2 regions of the Staphylococcus sp. IVB6214 genome follow, and region 1 is predicted to be linked to the other one. Evidence: riboswitches for the same ligand, from Rfam matches in the RefSeq annotation. Region 1 holds a riboswitch; the other holds the start of a gene.
The links. Region 1 has a riboswitch for lysine ahead of MUA51_RS04965 (aspartate-semialdehyde dehydrogenase). Riboswitches for the same ligand answer to the same signal wherever they lie in the genome.
Positions count from the first base shown of each region.

Region 1 (8,613 bases):
AGTGAAAGACACATCGTCGTTATACCAACCATGATGCAAGTAGGGATTTCTGCATTTATTAATTTAAGTCATCAAGAGAACACAGTTCGGTATGAGTAACACTGTGGATTGAACGATGTTTTGATGACTTTTTGCAATCGTGAAGAAATGATTGCTTAGGAGAAGAAGAATGCATTACTCACAGAAGGAATATAAGTGTGATAGAACGGTGTGTTTCACTACAATGACATCTTAGCAAAACTTTTCTTCAAGAACAATCACTTTTGAATAGTAAAAATACACTAAAAAAATCGTTGAGAAGTGACTAAAATGCAAAAATAAAAACTTATAAATATTAATAAATCTAAATGTTTGAGGAAACAATTATTGAGTATAACTATGTTATGTAAACTTACAGCTAAATACGAGTTATCAGATAAGGATATATAGGATTCTAATAGAACGTAAATGTATGAGAGAATATTTTATTGTCTATTAACAAATTAAACATGAATGACTAGCTAATTGATTGAAATTAAAGCGACAGTCATTAATTGCAAATAATTACTGGTGGCTTTAGTGCTATTAAGTGTAAAACTTTGTATCAATTTTTTAGTGGTATGTGTCGATATTTTAATGGAATCTAATTAATGGTTGCAAAACTTATGTAAAAGTTAATTCACAACTTAGGTCTGAGACATATAAATTCGCATTCTATGAAATCAATTGTCATTGTTCCAGAAGTAGAAATTCATGATTCGATAAAATCAAAAATCGGTTTTACACATCGCTAAATACTAAACGCTTCATTCACAATATAGTTTATGATAATTGAACTGATTAAATCACCAATCACTAACTAGAAAACACAACTCATAAATCCATTGATAATAACTAATGCTATATGAATTAAATTAACGGTGTATTGCTTATATAAATAGAAATCGTTTTATTAGTTTACATAATATATATTATAGGAAGTTGTATAGTGATATAGATTTTAGATGACATCATGTGTTTCTTGCCTACTTTCACGACAATGATTTTATCAACAAAATGCCACTCAATATTCGCGTTATTGAGTGGCATTTTTGTTATTTATAAGTTACTTAGGTTCATGTTGTTTTTCAAATCGTGCAAGTTCTTTTTCGTATTTCTTTTGTTGACGACGTTTGCGCATATCACGTGTTAAATACCATACAATTAAACTGATCATTAAGCTTAAGATTCCGACGAATGCTGCGTAACCTAATAATGGTTCATACGTGATTGGGTAAAAATTCGGCAAAATAAATGATAAGACACCTAATACAACAAACATAATAATGGCGCTTACAAACCATTTATTTAATACAAGTGTACAAAATAGTGTGATGACAAGCATTGCAACAAGTGTCATCCACAAATAATTGGGCATTTCTAAAATACTCATTTCTTATAACGCTCCTTAATCCATTAGTTATATCAATTCATTATACTAGAAATTAACCAAACAGACATTAAATAATTACAATACTATATATGATATGATATAAATAGTGAAATTTAAGGGGGTTTTTAGATGGAGGATTTTTTAGTCGGAAGATCAGCTGTACCACAGGAAGAAACTTGGGATTTAACAGATTTATTTACAGATAATCAGGTGTATGAGTCTTTTGTAAAAGCTCTGCCTGATCGTGCACAAGCATTTAAAAAACAGTATTCAGGTAAGTTAAAGGATACTGAATCAATTCAAAAAGCTTTAGATGACTATTGTACTTTAGCAATTGATATTGATCGCGCCGATAACTTTTCTGAAATACAAGCAAGCGTAGATGTTACGGATGCTGAGCGCCAACGACTTGCAGCTTTATTCCAAACTTTATACGGTAAAATAAATGGTTATTTAACTTTCTTAACATCTGAACTATTATCATTGGATGATACTCAGTTAGATCAGGCAATTGAAAAAACGACATACAGTCATTTTCTAACAAAGTTAAAACGACTAAAACCATATCAACTACATCCACAAGCTGAAGAAACACTTGCACGTTTGTCCCCTGTCTTAGAAGCACCGAGTGATATCTATGGTGTGACAAAAATGTTGGATATTGATTTTGGACAATTTGAAGTGAATGGCAAAAAATATGCTATGGATTATACGACTTTTGAAGGTATTTACGAAGATCATGCTGATACAGACATTCGTCGTACAAGCTTTCGTCATTTTAGTGATACATTACGCAAATATGAAAATACAACAGCAGCAGCCTATAATGCCCATGTTCAAGGCGAAAAGTTAGAAGCTGATATGCGTGGCTATGACTCAGTGATAGATTTCCTATTAGCAGAACAAGATGTGACACGTGAGATGTATGACCGTCAAATAGACGTTATTATGTCAGACTTAGCTCCTATTATGCGTCGTTATGCCAAAGTCATTCAACGTGCAAATCAATTAGAGGAAATGCGCTTTGAAGACTTGAAGATATCTATTGATCATAATTATGAACCAGATATTACAATTGAAGAATCTAAAAAATATATTTTTGGGGCATTGGGTATATTAGGTTCAGATTATCAAAATATGCTTGAACAAGCATATGATAATCGCTGGATTGACTTTGTTCAAAATAAAGGAAAAGAAACAGGTGCTTATTGTGCATCGCCATACGCTTCACACAGCTATATCTTTATTTCTTGGACAGGTAAAATGACTGAAGTGTTTGTGTTGGCGCATGAATTAGGTCATGCTGGTCATTTTAACTTAGCGAATCGTCATCAAAATTACTTACAAGCAGATGCTTCGATGTATTTTGTCGAAGCGCCATCGACTATGAATGAAATGTTAATGCTGAACTATCTACTTGAAAGCAGTGAAGAAAAAGCATTTCAACGCTGGGCGATTGGTTCGATTATTGCACGTACATATTATCATAATATGGTGACGCATTTACTTGAAGCTGCGTATCAACGTGAAGTTTATCTTAAAGTGGATCAAGGTGAATCACTCACTGCCTCACTTTTAAATGATATTAAGCGTCAAGTTATTAAAGACTTCTGGGGTGACGATATCGTGTTGACAGAAGGTGCTGAATTGACATGGATGCGACAACCTCACTATTATATGGGACTTTATCCATACACATATTCAGCAGGCTTAACAATTGGTACGATGATGGCACAGCGTATTCAAAAAGAAGGTCAATCAGCAGTAAAAGATTGGCTTAAAGCATTAAGTGCTGGCGATAGTGTCTCACCTATTGAATTGGCACATATCGCAGGCATTGATATTACAACTGAGCAACCGTTAAAAGAAACAATCTCATATATCGGTTCACTTGTAGATCAACTTGAAACATTAACAGATGAATTGAATGGATAAGAGGATAAAGGACGAATGGCCACATGCCATTCGTCCTTTATTTGCAGTTATTATTGTTGATCTTGAGCACGTGCCCACCCTTTTTTTGTAAGTGAGATTTGTCCTGTTTCAATATTGATAATACGTTGTTTATATAAATGTCCAATCGCGCGCTTAAATGCACCTTTACTCATATTAAATACTTCTTTAATTGCTTCTGGGCTTGATTTGTCCCAAAAAGGCAATGTACCATCATACTCCACAAGTAGTTGGAAAATTGTTTCGCCATCATCATCTAAACGCTCGTGTGCAAGTGGTAAAAATGATCCATTCAATTCACCTTTGTCATTGTGACCGATAATTCGAACAGACATTTCTTGGCCAAGACGTGGTTCTTGCTGACGTTCGGATTCGTGTACGAATATTTTATGACCGTCTCCAGTCAGTAAAAATGTACCTACACGTAACAAGCGATATGGGCGTGCTGTTAACACTTCGTTTTGAAATTGATCATCATGGACGGGTGTAAACATTTGTTGAACCGTTGTTTCTGAAGCAAGTCGTGCAAACATTTGTCGCTCACGGTCAATACGAAGCGTACTTAATACGCAGTCGCCCTTTTCTGGCCATAAAGACTTCAACTTAGGAAGGTCTTCCCATGGAATTAAGACTTCACGTGGTAATCCAACATCTACGCGTGCACCGTCACGGTCTGTGCTTAATACACGTACGAAGTCATAGCGCCCTACTGTTATATCAGGCATATTTTGAGTGGCGAATAAATCCCCAGAGCGGTTAGGATATATAAAAAAGCTATAAGATTCCCCTATTTCTAATTCGTCAGATTCTTGTACTTCAGATTGATTCAGCTTGATGACCTCTTTGTTCGGGCCTTCAAGGATATATGTTGAACCTTCTAGTGCTTTTACTTCTAAAAACTCTATTGTGCCAACGATTTCATTTTCTTTAAAAGACATAACGTTCTCCTCTTGTTTGTTAGTTATCTCTATTATAGCATGCGTTAGTTTGATAAGCATCAAAGGATTGAATGTAAGATCGGTTTCAACCGCAACATATCGAAACAGTGTGTGTTATATGGTATAATGCATGCGTTAAGAATATATATAAAGGAGAAAGTGCATGTTACAAGTTACGGATGTTAGTTTACGATTTGGTGATCGTAAATTGTTTGAAGACGTTAATATTAAATTTACACCAGGCAACTGTTATGGCCTAATCGGAGCAAATGGTGCAGGTAAGTCGACTTTTTTAAAGATTTTATCAGGAGAATTAGATTCTCAAACAGGACATGTATCATTAGGAAAAGATGAGCGTCTTGCGGTGTTAAAACAGGACCACTTCGCATATGAAGATGTGCGAGTTCTCGATGTTGTGATCAAAGGGCATGAGCGTTTATACGAAGTGATGCAAGAAAAAGATGCCATCTATATGAAACCCGACTTCAGCGATGAGGACGGTATTCGTGCTGCTGAACTTGAGGGAGAGTTTGCAGAGATGGATGGTTGGAATGCTGAATCGGATGCAGCGACTTTATTATCTGGTTTAGGCATTGATACAAGCTTACATGACAAACAAATGTCTGAACTAGAAAACAATCAAAAAGTGAAGGTTTTATTAGCACAAAGTTTATTCGGTGCTCCAGACGTTCTTTTACTGGATGAGCCTACCAATGGTTTGGATATCCAAGCAATTAGCTGGTTAGAAGACTTCTTAATCAACTTTGATAATACAGTGATTGTTGTATCACATGACCGTCACTTCTTAAATAATGTGTGTACACATATCGCTGACTTAGACTTCGGTAAAATTAAAATTTATGTTGGAAACTATGACTTCTGGTATCAATCAAGTCAACTTGCACAAAAAATGGCGCAAGAACAAAATAAGAAAAAAGAAGATAAAATTAAAGAGTTACAAGAATTCATTGCACGCTTCTCTGCCAATGCTTCTAAGTCGAAACAAGCGACAAGTCGTAAAAAACAATTAGAAAAAATTGAATTAGACGACATTCAACCATCATCGAGACGTTACCCATTTGTAAAGTTCTCGCCAGAACGTGAAATTGGAAATGACTTATTATTTGTTGAAGGTATTTCCAAAACAGTTGACGGTGAAAAAGTACTCGACAATATTTCATTTACGATGAATCCAAATGATAAAGCAGTATTGATGGGCAGCAGCGAGATTGCAAAAACAACATTGTTAAAAATTCTTGCAGGTGAATTAGAGCCTGATGAAGGCACAGTTAAATGGGGTGTGACGACATCTCAAAGTTACTTCCCTAAAGATAACTCAGCCTTTTTTGAAGGTGTCGATATGAACCTTGTTGATTGGTTGCGTCAATACGCGCCAGAAGATGAACAAACAGAAACATTTTTACGTGGTTTCTTAGGACGTATGCTTTTTAGTGGTGAAGAAGTGAAGAAAAAAGCGAGCGTGTTATCAGGTGGCGAAAAAGTACGTTGTATGTTGAGTAAGATGATGCTATCAAGTGCAAACGTATTACTTTTAGATGAACCAACAAACCACTTAGACCTAGAAAGTATTACATCAGTCAATGAAGGCTTGAAATCATTTAAAGGTTCAATTATCTTTACATCATATGACTTTGAGTTTATCAATACGATTGCAAATCGTGTCATTGATCTTGATGTGCCGACAGGATTATCAAAAGAAATGACTTATGAAAGTTATTTACAAGAAAAAGGGATTTTGAAATCTAAATAGTGATATTAGACAGACGGAGTGGGACATAGGTGTGATGCGTTCATCATAAACATGCCCTACTCTTTTTGTTTTTGAAGAAGGAATTATCTGTGAATTTAAAAAATTAAGCATTTGGTGTTTACAGTTAGTATTTCAGTATGTATAATATGAGACATATTAATTTAATAATTATTGATGAGGCGCATCAATCATGAGTAGATATAATGAATTTGTCTGCAAACAACTTATATCCAAAGGGTGCGATGCCGAAATAAACAGAGATTGCAGAATCTGTTTATTGGATTCACAGGTTAAGAGCTAAGAATCTGTCATTATTCTAGAGATAATGGAGTGCATCACTTGTATATAAAGTAAGCAAGTTCGCACACCGAACTTGCTTTTTTATATATCACGTGACTCCCCTTTTGTGAGGAGGTCGATTTAAATGACGATGAATCAATCGTTCGTTGAAAAGAAGGTATCTGTGAATTCAAGCATGAAAAATCGCATTTATTTTCTGAATTATAAGAAATGAATCAATTTAAAAATAATTACAAAAGAAGATGGAGTGAATGACATGGTAAAATTAGCAGTCGCAGGTGCAACAGGTTTAGTAGGTTCTAAAATTTTAGAAACAATTGATCGAAAAGGTATTCAGTTTGATGAACTCGTTCTATTTTCTTCAAAACGATCAGCGGGAAAAGAAATTGAATTCCAAGGAAAAACATATATTGTACAAGAACTTACTGAAGAAGCGACGGATGGCAACTTCGATTACGTATTAATGAGTGCAGGTGGCGCAACAAGTGCTCGCTTCGCCCCACTTTTTGAACAACATGGTGCGATTATCATAGATAACTCAAGTCAATGGCGTATGACAGAAGATGTTGACTTGATCGTTCCTGAAGTGAACAAACCGACATTTACTCGTGGGATCATTGCGAATCCAAACTGTTCAACGATTCAATCAGTTGTTCCTTTGAAACCTTTACAAGAACAATTTGGATTGAAACGTGTTGCATATACAACATACCAAGCTGTTTCAGGTTCTGGTATGCAAGGTAAAAAAGATTTAGAAGATGGCGTGCACGGTGCAGAGCCAAAAGCGTATCCACATCCAATCTATAATAATGTCTTACCACATATCGATGTTTTCTTAGAAGATGGCTATACAAAAGAAGAACAAAAAATGATTGATGAAACAAAGAAAATTTTAAATGAACCAACATTAAATGTAACTGCGACTTGTGTACGAGTGCCAGTACAGGACAGCCATAGTGTGCATATCAATGTGACGTTGGATCGACAAGCAACGGTTGAAGAAATTCAATCATTGTTCGATAAAGACCCACGTGTTGTACTCGTAGACAATCCATCAAACAATGAGTATCCACTTGCAATTCATTCAACAGGACGAAATGAAGTTTTTGTAGGACGTATTCGTAAAGATGATTCATTAGACAATACATTCCATATTTGGGTGACTTCAGACAACTTATTGAAAGGTGCAGCATTAAACGCAGTACAAGTGTTAGAACAAGTTCTAGAATTGAAAGGAGAATAAATGTTATGACACATATTTTTGAAGGGACCGGTGTAGCATTAATCACCCCTTTTAATGATAATCATGTAGATTTTGATGCGATTCGTAGACAAGTCAACTTTTTAATAGATAATGGCATTCAGTCGCTCATTGTAAATGGAACAACAGCAGAGAATCCAACATTGACAGAAGATGAAAAAGATCAAATCATCCAAACTGTGATTGATGAAAATAATGAACGTGTACCGGTGATTGTCGGAACAGGCACGAATAATACACAACGTTCATTGGAAGCGTCATTGCGTGCAAAAGAATTAGGTGCTGATGCGATTATGCTGATTACTCCTTACTATTTGAAAACAAGCCAGCGTGGGCTCATTGCACACTTTGAAACAATTGCGAATGCAGTTGAGTTGCCAGTTGTATTGTATAATGTGCCATCCCGAACAAATAGTACGATTGAACCGGAAACATTGGAACGATTGAGTCAAAATCCTTATATTGTTGCTTTAAAAGACGCAACAAATGATTTTGATTATTTGGCTGAAATTCAATCACGCATCGACACGTCAAAATTTGCACTATACAGTGGGAATGACGAAAATATTGTTAAGTATTTTGATGAAGGTGGTCACGGACTGATCTCTGTGGCTGCAAATGTCATCCCAGCAGCATTTCAAAGAGTTTTTACTGATGCTGAAAATCGAGCAGATCACTTTAAACCGATTGGCCAACTGCTAGAAGCGATGTCAGTGGATATTAACCCAATTCCTATTAAATATTTAGCAGCATTAGAAGGATTTGGCCAATATGAAGTACGATTACCATTAGTTGCTTTAAACAATGAAGAACAAGCAACGTTAAAAACAGCGTATGAACAATTCAAAGCGGAGGTTCAAGCATGAACATATTATTAATTGGTTACGGAGCGATGAATCAGCGTGTGGCACGTCTAGCAGAAGCGGCAGGTCATAAAATTGTAGCGGTGATTCCTAATCGACAACATGATGATATCCCC
Region 1 covers NZ_CP094723.1:1,026,474-1,035,086, forward strand. Annotated here, with positions in the region: gene MUA51_RS04945 (hypothetical protein) at 1,085-1,411, opposite strand; gene pepF (oligoendopeptidase F) at 1,541-3,346, shown strand; gene MUA51_RS04955 (CvfB family protein) at 3,397-4,302, opposite strand; gene MUA51_RS04960 (ABC-F family ATP-binding cassette domain-containing protein) at 4,466-6,073, shown strand; lysine riboswitch at 6,240-6,417, shown strand; gene MUA51_RS04965 (aspartate-semialdehyde dehydrogenase) at 6,630-7,616, shown strand; gene dapA (4-hydroxy-tetrahydrodipicolinate synthase) at 7,622-8,500, shown strand; gene dapB (4-hydroxy-tetrahydrodipicolinate reductase) at 8,497-8,613, shown strand, end outside.

Region 2 (8,613 bases), 260 kb from region 1:
TGCCAAAACGGCACATCAAAAAGCGTTGGAAATTCAGCGTAATGAAGAAAAGGCACAGGAAAAAAGAAAGCAGCCTCAACGTCAGAACTATTCTAAAGGGGTTGTTTATGAAGAGAAACCACGCTGGATGACGCATCCGGAAGAATTCAAATCGAAAGATGAAGATATGGACGCGTTAGAGCGTGATCGCAAAGCTTTCCTGAAAGAATTACAACAAAGTAGAAAGGCGGGTGATGAATGATGAAATCATTTAACCAAATTATGGGATCGAATCATGCGATTCAAAAGCGTATTGAGAAGATTAAACGACAAGTGATTAATGATCCTGATGTGAAGGCGTTCCTCGAAGCGCATCAGTCGGAAATAACAAATGATATGATTGAAAATGATTTGAACATTCTTCAAGAATACAAAGACCAGCAGAAACATTATACGGATAACCATACTTTTGAGAACTGTCCTAACTTCGTAAAAGGCCACATTCCTGAATTGTACGTGGAACATCAGCGCATTAAAATCCGCTATAAACCATGTCCGTGTAAGATTCGACATGACGAAGAACGCATGGCACAAAGTATGATCACGTCATTCCACATGCACCCAGAAACATTGAATGCCAAATTGGAAGATGTTTATATGGATCGTCGTAACCGCTTAGATTTGGCAATGCAGTTTAAAACTTTGATTGATGATATTGTGAACCAGAAGCCTGTGAAAGGATTCTATTTATACGGTGCATTAGGTACGGGTAAATCGTTTATACTTGGTGCGATTGCTAATGAACTCAAAGAGAAGCATGTACATACGACGATTATTTATGTACCTGAATTTTTACGCATTCTAAAAAATGGCTTTAACGATGGCACAACTACAAAAAGAATTGAACAAATTCGTTCTGCAAAAGTACTCATACTAGATGATATTGGTGCAGAAGACATGACGCCGTGGACGCGTGATGAAGTATTAGGGCCTGTGTTACATTATCGTATGATTCAAGAGCTGCCTACATTTTTTAGTTCTAATTTGAATTTTGAAGAGTTGGAGGCCCACATTGCTCGTACAAAAAATGGTGTAGAATGGACGAAAGCACAGAGAATTATGGAGCGAATCAAGACGTTGGCAAAACCGTACAAATTAGAAGGCGAAAATTATAGAAACCGTTGAAAAATTGCAAAATAGCGTTATAATAGAGATAAATGAATCATGTTAATGAATTAGAGGATACGATAGGGTGTTCGTATTACACAGAAAGCTGCCGGTGATGAGAGTGCAGTTAATACAGCATTTTGTTACTCCCTCGAATAGATAGTATTTGTAATGAATACTCGGCTCAAGACCGTTATCTTATGTAGAGATGTTGCACGTGATGTGTGACGAATTTAGGGTGGTATCGCGAAGACCTCGTCCCTTTGGTGGGATGGGGTCTTTTTATTTTATCCATCATTACATAAGATAGAAGGGTGTTAGCGTTTGTTGACATGTGTGAAATTAGGAGGATGAATATGGCACAAATTAACGTACGTTTTCCAGATGGCAATAGCAAGGCGTTCGACAAAGGGATTACAACTGAGGACATTGCACAATCGATCAGTCCAGGATTGCGCAAAAAGGCAGTTGCAGGTAAATATAATGGGGAAATGGTTGATTTAACACGTCCACTTGAAGTTGACGGTGAGATTGAAATCGTTACACCAGGTAGCGACGAAGCATTAGAAGTGTTGAGACATTCAACAGCTCATCTTATGGCGCAAGCTTTGAAACGTTTATATGGTGATGTGAAGTTTGGTGTTGGTCCAGTCGTTGATGGTGGTTTCTACTACGACTTCGATATGCCTGAAAAAGTATCAAGTGATGACTTCGAAAAAATCGAAAAAACGATGGCACAAATTGTGAATGAAAATCATAAAATTGAACGTCAAGTCGTATCAAGAGATGAAGCGAAAGCATTTTTCAAAGATGATCCATACAAACTTGAATTGATTGATGCAATTCCTGAAGATGAACTTGTAACACTTTACACACAAGGTGAATTCACGGATCTTTGTCGTGGTGTACACGTGCCATCAACAGCAAAAATTAAAGAATTTAAACTCTTATCAACAGCCGGTGCATATTGGCGTGGTGACAGTAATAACAAGATGTTACAACGTATTTATGGTACAGCCTTCTTCGATAAAAAAGAGTTAAAAGCACACTTGAAGATGTTAGAAGAACGCAAAGAACGTGATCACCGTCGTATCGGTAAAGATATGGAGCTCTTTACAAACAATCAACTAGTCGGTGCGGGTCTGCCGTTATGGTTACCGAATGGTGCAACAATCCGTCGTGAAATCGAACGTTATATTGTCGATAAAGAAGTCGCACTTGGGTACGATCATGTGTATACACCAGTACTAGCTAACGTTGAATTGTATAAAACTTCTGGGCATTGGGATCACTACCAAGATGACATGTTCCCAGCAATGCAATTAGACGTTGACGAGGCAATGGTTTTACGTCCAATGAACTGTCCGCATCATATGATGGTATATGCAAATAAACCACACTCATATCGTGAGTTACCAATACGTATTGCGGAGTTAGGAACAATGCACCGTTATGAAGCGAGTGGTGCTGTATCTGGTTTACAACGTGTACGTGGTATGACATTGAACGATGCGCATATTTTTGTGCGTCCTGACCAAATCAAAGAAGAGTTTAAGCGTGTGGTTGAAATGATCTTGAATGTCTACGATGACTTTGGTTTCAAAGATTACAAATTCCGCTTGAGCTATCGTGATCCGGAAGATAAAGAAAAATATTTCGATGATGACGACATGTGGAATAAAGCTGAGACAATGTTAAAAGAAGCGGTTGATGAGTTTGGTTTAGAGTATGAAGAAGCAATTGGTGAAGCGGCATTCTACGGACCAAAACTAGACGTTCAAGTAAAAACAGCAATGGGTAAAGAAGAAACATTATCAACAGCACAACTTGACTTCTTATTACCGAAAAAATTCGAATTAACATATATCGGTCAAGATGGTGAACACCACCAACCTGTTGTCATCCACCGTGGTGTCGTATCAACAATGGAACGTTTTGTTGCCTTCTTAACGGAAGAAACAAAAGGGGCATTCCCAACATGGTTAGCGCCACAACAAGTTGAGATTATACCGGTTAATGTTGATCTTCATTATGATTATGCACGTCAAATTCACGACACATTGAAATCACAAGGTGTCCGTGTGAATATTGATGAGCGTAATGAAAAAATGGGTTACAAAATCCGTGAAGCACAAATGAAGAAGATTCCATACCAAATCGTTGTAGGGGATAAAGAAGTAGAAAATCATGAAGTGAATGTTCGTCAATACGGTTCAAAAGATCAAGAAACAATGGATGCAGAGGATTTCGTATGGCAATTGGTGGATGAAATCCGTCTAAAAAAACAAAGATAGCATTGCAGAGTACAGTTTGATACTGTATACTAATATGTAATTCAAAAAATAAATATCCAATTTAGTTAGAGGTTGCATTTTTAATGAGTCGCTTGTCAGAAGCAGAGATGTTGCGTATGTTGCACAAGTAAAAGGTAAAAATGCCGAAGCGAGTTATGAACATCTACATAACTTGTTGGGCTAGTAGTCGAAAGATGCTAGACTGTCACAAACGTGATGTGCTACTTATTTGTGAAGATAAAGTAAAGGTTACATCAACGTTGATGTAACCTTTATTTCGTTTTATTAGAAGTATAGGCATTGATTTGTTTTCTGGATTGACCTCTAGGTGAAAGAAAGGAAGGAAACATGAGTAACGAAAAATTACAAACAGAGAATGGTGTACAACGTCATTTGAAAGACCGTCATATTTCGATGATTGCCATCGGTGGAGCCATTGGAACTGGGCTCTTTATGACATCTGGAGGGGCAGTACATGATGCCGGGCCACTTGGTGCATTGCTTGGCTATTCAATTATCGGGTTAATGGTGTTTTTCTTAATGACTTCGTTAGGGGAGATGGCGACGTATTTGCCTGTAACAGGTTCTTTTAGTACATATGCAACACGCTTTGTGGATCCATCGCTCGGATTTGCTTTAGGGTGGAACTATTGGTTCAACTGGGTCATTACCGTAGCAGCTGATGTGACAATTGCCGCACATGTTATCGAGTATTGGGAACCATTACAGTTTTTACCAGCATGGGCGTGGAGTTTGGTTTTTATGGCGATTATTTTTGGGTTGAACTTACTGTCAGTCCAAGTATATGGTGAGAGTGAATATTGGTTCGCATTTATCAAAGTAGCAACGGTAATTGTTTTTATTATCGTAGGTGTATTGACAATCTTTGGTATTATGGGTGGTTCAGCAGTTGGCTTTGATACATTTACACAAGGTGATGGACCGATTTTAGGTGACGGTTTTGGTGGTAGCTTACTTGTGGTATTCGGTGTATTCTTAATCGCAGGTTTCTCATTCCAAGGAACTGAAATTGTAGGGATTACAGCAGGGGAATCTGAAAACCCTGAACGTGCTGTACCAAAAGCAATCAAACAAGTATTCTGGCGTATTCTTTTATTCTATGTATTTGCAATCTTTATTATCGGTATGTTGATTCCATACAATCATCCAGCATTAATGGGTGGTGGAGATGACATCGCAACATCACCATTCACACTTGTCTTTAAAAATGCAGGACTTGCATTCGCTGCATCATTTATGAATGCAGTTATCTTAACATCAGTACTATCGGCAGGTAACTCTGGTATGTATGCTAGTACGCGTATGCTTTATTCAATGAGTCGCGACGGCTTAGCAGCAAAAACATTTAGCCGAACTAATAGAGACGGTACACCATGGGTAGCCATGCTTTCAACGGCGTCAGTTGTAATTCTTATCTTTATTATCGAACAAGTAAGTGGTAACGCTTATGAATACATCGTTGCGGCAAGTGGTTTGACAGGCTTTATCGCTTGGTTAGGTATTGCGATTAGTCATTATCGCTTCCGTAAAGCATTTGACGCACAAAACTATGACGTATCCAAACTGAAATACAAAGCAAAATGGTTCCCATTCGGTCCATTACTTGCACTGGTACTTTGTGTGATCGTGATCATCGGGCAAGACGTTGACTTCATTCAAGGTGGTGGATTCGATCCAAAACGATTCTTTATCACGTACATGGGTATTCCAGTATTCTTATTCTTCTTCCTCTATCATAAGTTAAGATACAAAACAAAATTAATTCCATTGGAAAAAGTAAACTTGAGTCAAGACATTTCAATGGACGAAAAAAACTTTCATAAATATGTTGACTAATAGATAACAACTTGGTATGATTATATCTGTTGAATACGAAACGGACCAAGTAGAAGCAACCCGCTTCTCACCTGTGGCGACGCACAAAGCTGTTGGCAGGTTAACGATATAAACATGTGAGTTTGTTCATGTTAACGTTAGGAGCGGGGATTACTATCCTCGCTTTTTTTCGTGCTTGGACCATTCGTAAAATTTTTGGAGGTGTCAACCATAGCTAAGGATCAAACGCAAGTAAATGAAAAGATTCGCGCTAGAGAGTTACGTGTTATCGGACAAAACGGTGACCAACTCGGTATCAAATCAAAGCAAGAAGCATTGGAAATGGCAGAACGTCTTAACTTAGACGTCGTTGTTGTTGCCCCTAATGCAAAACCACCTGTTGCTCGTATTATGGATTACGGTAAATACAAGTTCGAGCAACAGAAAAAAGAAAAAGAAATGAAGAAGAAACAAAAAGTCATCAATGTGAAGGAGATCCGCTTAAGTCCAACGATTGAAGAACATGACTTCAATACAAAACTTAAGAATGGACGTAAATTCTTAACAAAAGGTGATAAAGTTAAAGTTTCAATTCGTTTCAGAGGGCGTGCCATTACACATAAAGAAATTGGCCAACGCGTTTTAGAAAATTTTGCTGACGAGTGCAAAGATATTGCAACTGTTGAGCAAAAACCTAAAATGGAAGGTCGCCAAATGTTCCTTATGTTGGCGCCAATTAACGAAAAATAAACAATGACAATAGGAGGAAAATCATCATGCCTAAAATGAAAACTCACCGCGGAGCTGCGAAACGTGTTAAAAGAACTGGAAGTGGGAAATTAAAACGCTCTAGAGCTTACACATCTCACTTATTCGCTAACAAATCAACAAAACAAAAACGTAAATTACGTAAAGCAGCACTTGTGTCTAAGAGTGACTCAAAACGCGTAAGACAATTATTAACTTACGTTAAATAATAAAAAATTAAACGAACGAATATATAAACATCTAAATATGTAGAGAATATATTTAAGAGATTATGAGGAGGAATTTATTATGCCACGTGTAAAAGGTGGAACAGTAACAAGAGCGCGTCGTAAAAAGACAATCAAATTAGCTAAAGGTTACTTCGGTGCGAAAAGCACATTATATAAAGTAGCAAAACAACAAGTTATGAAGTCAGGTCAATATTCATTCCGTGACCGTCGTCAAAGAAAACGTGACTTCCGTAAATTATGGATCACTCGTATTAATGCAGCTGCTCGTCAACATGACATGAGCTACTCACGTTTAATGAACGGATTAAAATTAGCTGGTATTGATATTAACCGTAAAATGCTTTCTGAAATCGCAATCGCTGATGAAAAAGCATTTGCTGAATTAGTAAACAAAGCGAAAGACGCTTTAAAATAATTTTTGATAAAGAGTTGGATTGTTTAGTTCATAAGCAACCAGCTCTTTTTATTTGGAGATCGCATATGAGATTACTTTTGCTTGCGCTCTAAAGGTTTGGTACGATAAAGACAATCGCTAATAAAGGAGTTAATTATGTCAAAATTTGATGAACAAATTATTGTAGTCCCAAGAGATATCATATTTGATAATGAAAAGCACGCATTCAATGGTTTTATCCGACAAGATGATGTGAAAAGCCAAGCAATCTTTGATACGTTAGGACAGTATGACGTAAAAAGACGTGGAGATATGGAAGAAGATCCATCATATAAACAATTGATCTCTTATTGTATCTTAGAAAATGAAGATCAAGACATACTTGTTTATCAACGTCTATCAGGTGGCGGTGAAGCACGATTACATGGCTTAGCATCAATCGGAGTAGGCGGTCATATGAATGACGTGCCTGACGAAGATGATGTGATGGCAATTATTGAAGAAAATTCAGGGCGTGAATTGTTGGAAGAAGTTGGACTTGCAGTGAATGAAACATCAGGCTTACAGCATGTAGGTTTTATCAACGATGATTCGAATGATGTAGGTCAAGTACATCTCGGGGTTGTCTTCAAGGTACAAGTACAGAAGTCACAAGTAGAAGTGCAAGAAACAGACACACTATCAATTCAATGGCAATCACTGGATGATATTAATGATCTGTCACAATTTGAATCATGGAGTGCACTCATATTAGAAAAATGGAACTAGGTGATATGAATGTCAGAACTCATACCGTTTCCGAAGTTAAAACAAAAGCTTTGTTCAGATATTAAACAAGCAATTGCGCAAGAACAATACGAGTTAGCATACGATTGTTTTGTAGAATACGAACAATATTTCGAAATGACAGAAGCACTAGCATTGATGAAATGTCATGTATTGTGGGAAACGCAATCCTATTTGGAATTGCGTGAAGAAGCACATATTTTACTGGAACAAGGTAATACATCATATGATGAGCTGATGATATATTATGTCAAAAGTTTATTTGCTTTGGAACAATATCAATCAGTTGTTTCAGTCGTAGATGAGATACTAAATAGTGTGAAGGCGCACCAAACACGAATGATTCTGCTACCTACTAAAGATCAGGCACAGCATCAATTGAACAAGCGACAAGAACAGATGAAAACACAGTTACAGCAGTTCGATCAGTTATCAGAAGGGCCACGTACAGAGCTTATATTGTCAATGATTGACGATAGTGTCTATTATTTTGCAGATACGATGGCATATTTGATTACGCAAGATGATGTATCTGTGTCTTTACAAAGTTTAATGCTTGAATATTTACGATTTGCTCGGTACAATCAAAGCATTCAATTGGAAGTGAATGGGCAAGAACTATCAGTTGTCCCGGCACAATTGGAAGGGTTTGATGTGACACGATTTATGAAATCAATTGTCCCTGAAGTTATTGCACGATTGGAAAATGATTACCCGTCGTTAGTACAAGAAGCACGCATTCATCTGAATACACATAATATTGCGATGTATCCATTTGACATCACGCAACTTGCAGATGATCAGACTTGGATTCAGACCTATGTGTATTATTTTGAAGAGATGATTGGAGTGTCACCCTCAACTTCAGCGGATACGTGTGTTTTATCATTCATTAAATTGTTAAATACATAGGTAAGTCCCTTGAAACACAACATACCTATGTTATAATAAAGAAGTTGAAAAATTTTAAAAAAGGATTTCATGGAGGTTTTTATACATGACAGCAACATGGGAAAAAAAAGAAGGTAACGAAGGGTTACTAGAAGTAACTGTACCTGCTAAAAAAGTAGACGAAGCATTAAATCAAGCATTCAAAAAAGTAGTAAAAAATATTAATGTACCTGGTTTCCGTAAAGGTAAAGTACCACGTCCGATTTTT
Region 2 covers NZ_CP094723.1:1,282,883-1,291,495, reverse strand. Annotated here, with positions in the region: gene MUA51_RS06285 (replicative helicase loading/DNA remodeling protein DnaB) at 1-241, shown strand, start outside; gene dnaI (primosomal protein DnaI) at 241-1,164, shown strand; gene thrS (threonine--tRNA ligase) at 1,503-3,440, shown strand; lysine riboswitch at 3,499-3,672, shown strand; gene MUA51_RS06270 (amino acid permease) at 3,789-5,297, shown strand; ribosomal protein L20 leader region at 5,339-5,474, shown strand; gene infC (translation initiation factor IF-3) at 5,499-6,026, shown strand; gene rpmI (50S ribosomal protein L35) at 6,053-6,253, shown strand; gene rplT (50S ribosomal protein L20) at 6,333-6,689, shown strand; gene MUA51_RS06250 (NUDIX domain-containing protein) at 6,825-7,436, shown strand; gene MUA51_RS06245 (hypothetical protein) at 7,446-8,366, shown strand; gene tig (trigger factor) at 8,452-8,613, shown strand, end outside.
Region 2: linked by a shared signal. The riboswitch ahead of MUA51_RS06270 (amino acid permease) and the one ahead of MUA51_RS04965 (aspartate-semialdehyde dehydrogenase) in region 1 are both predicted to bind lysine.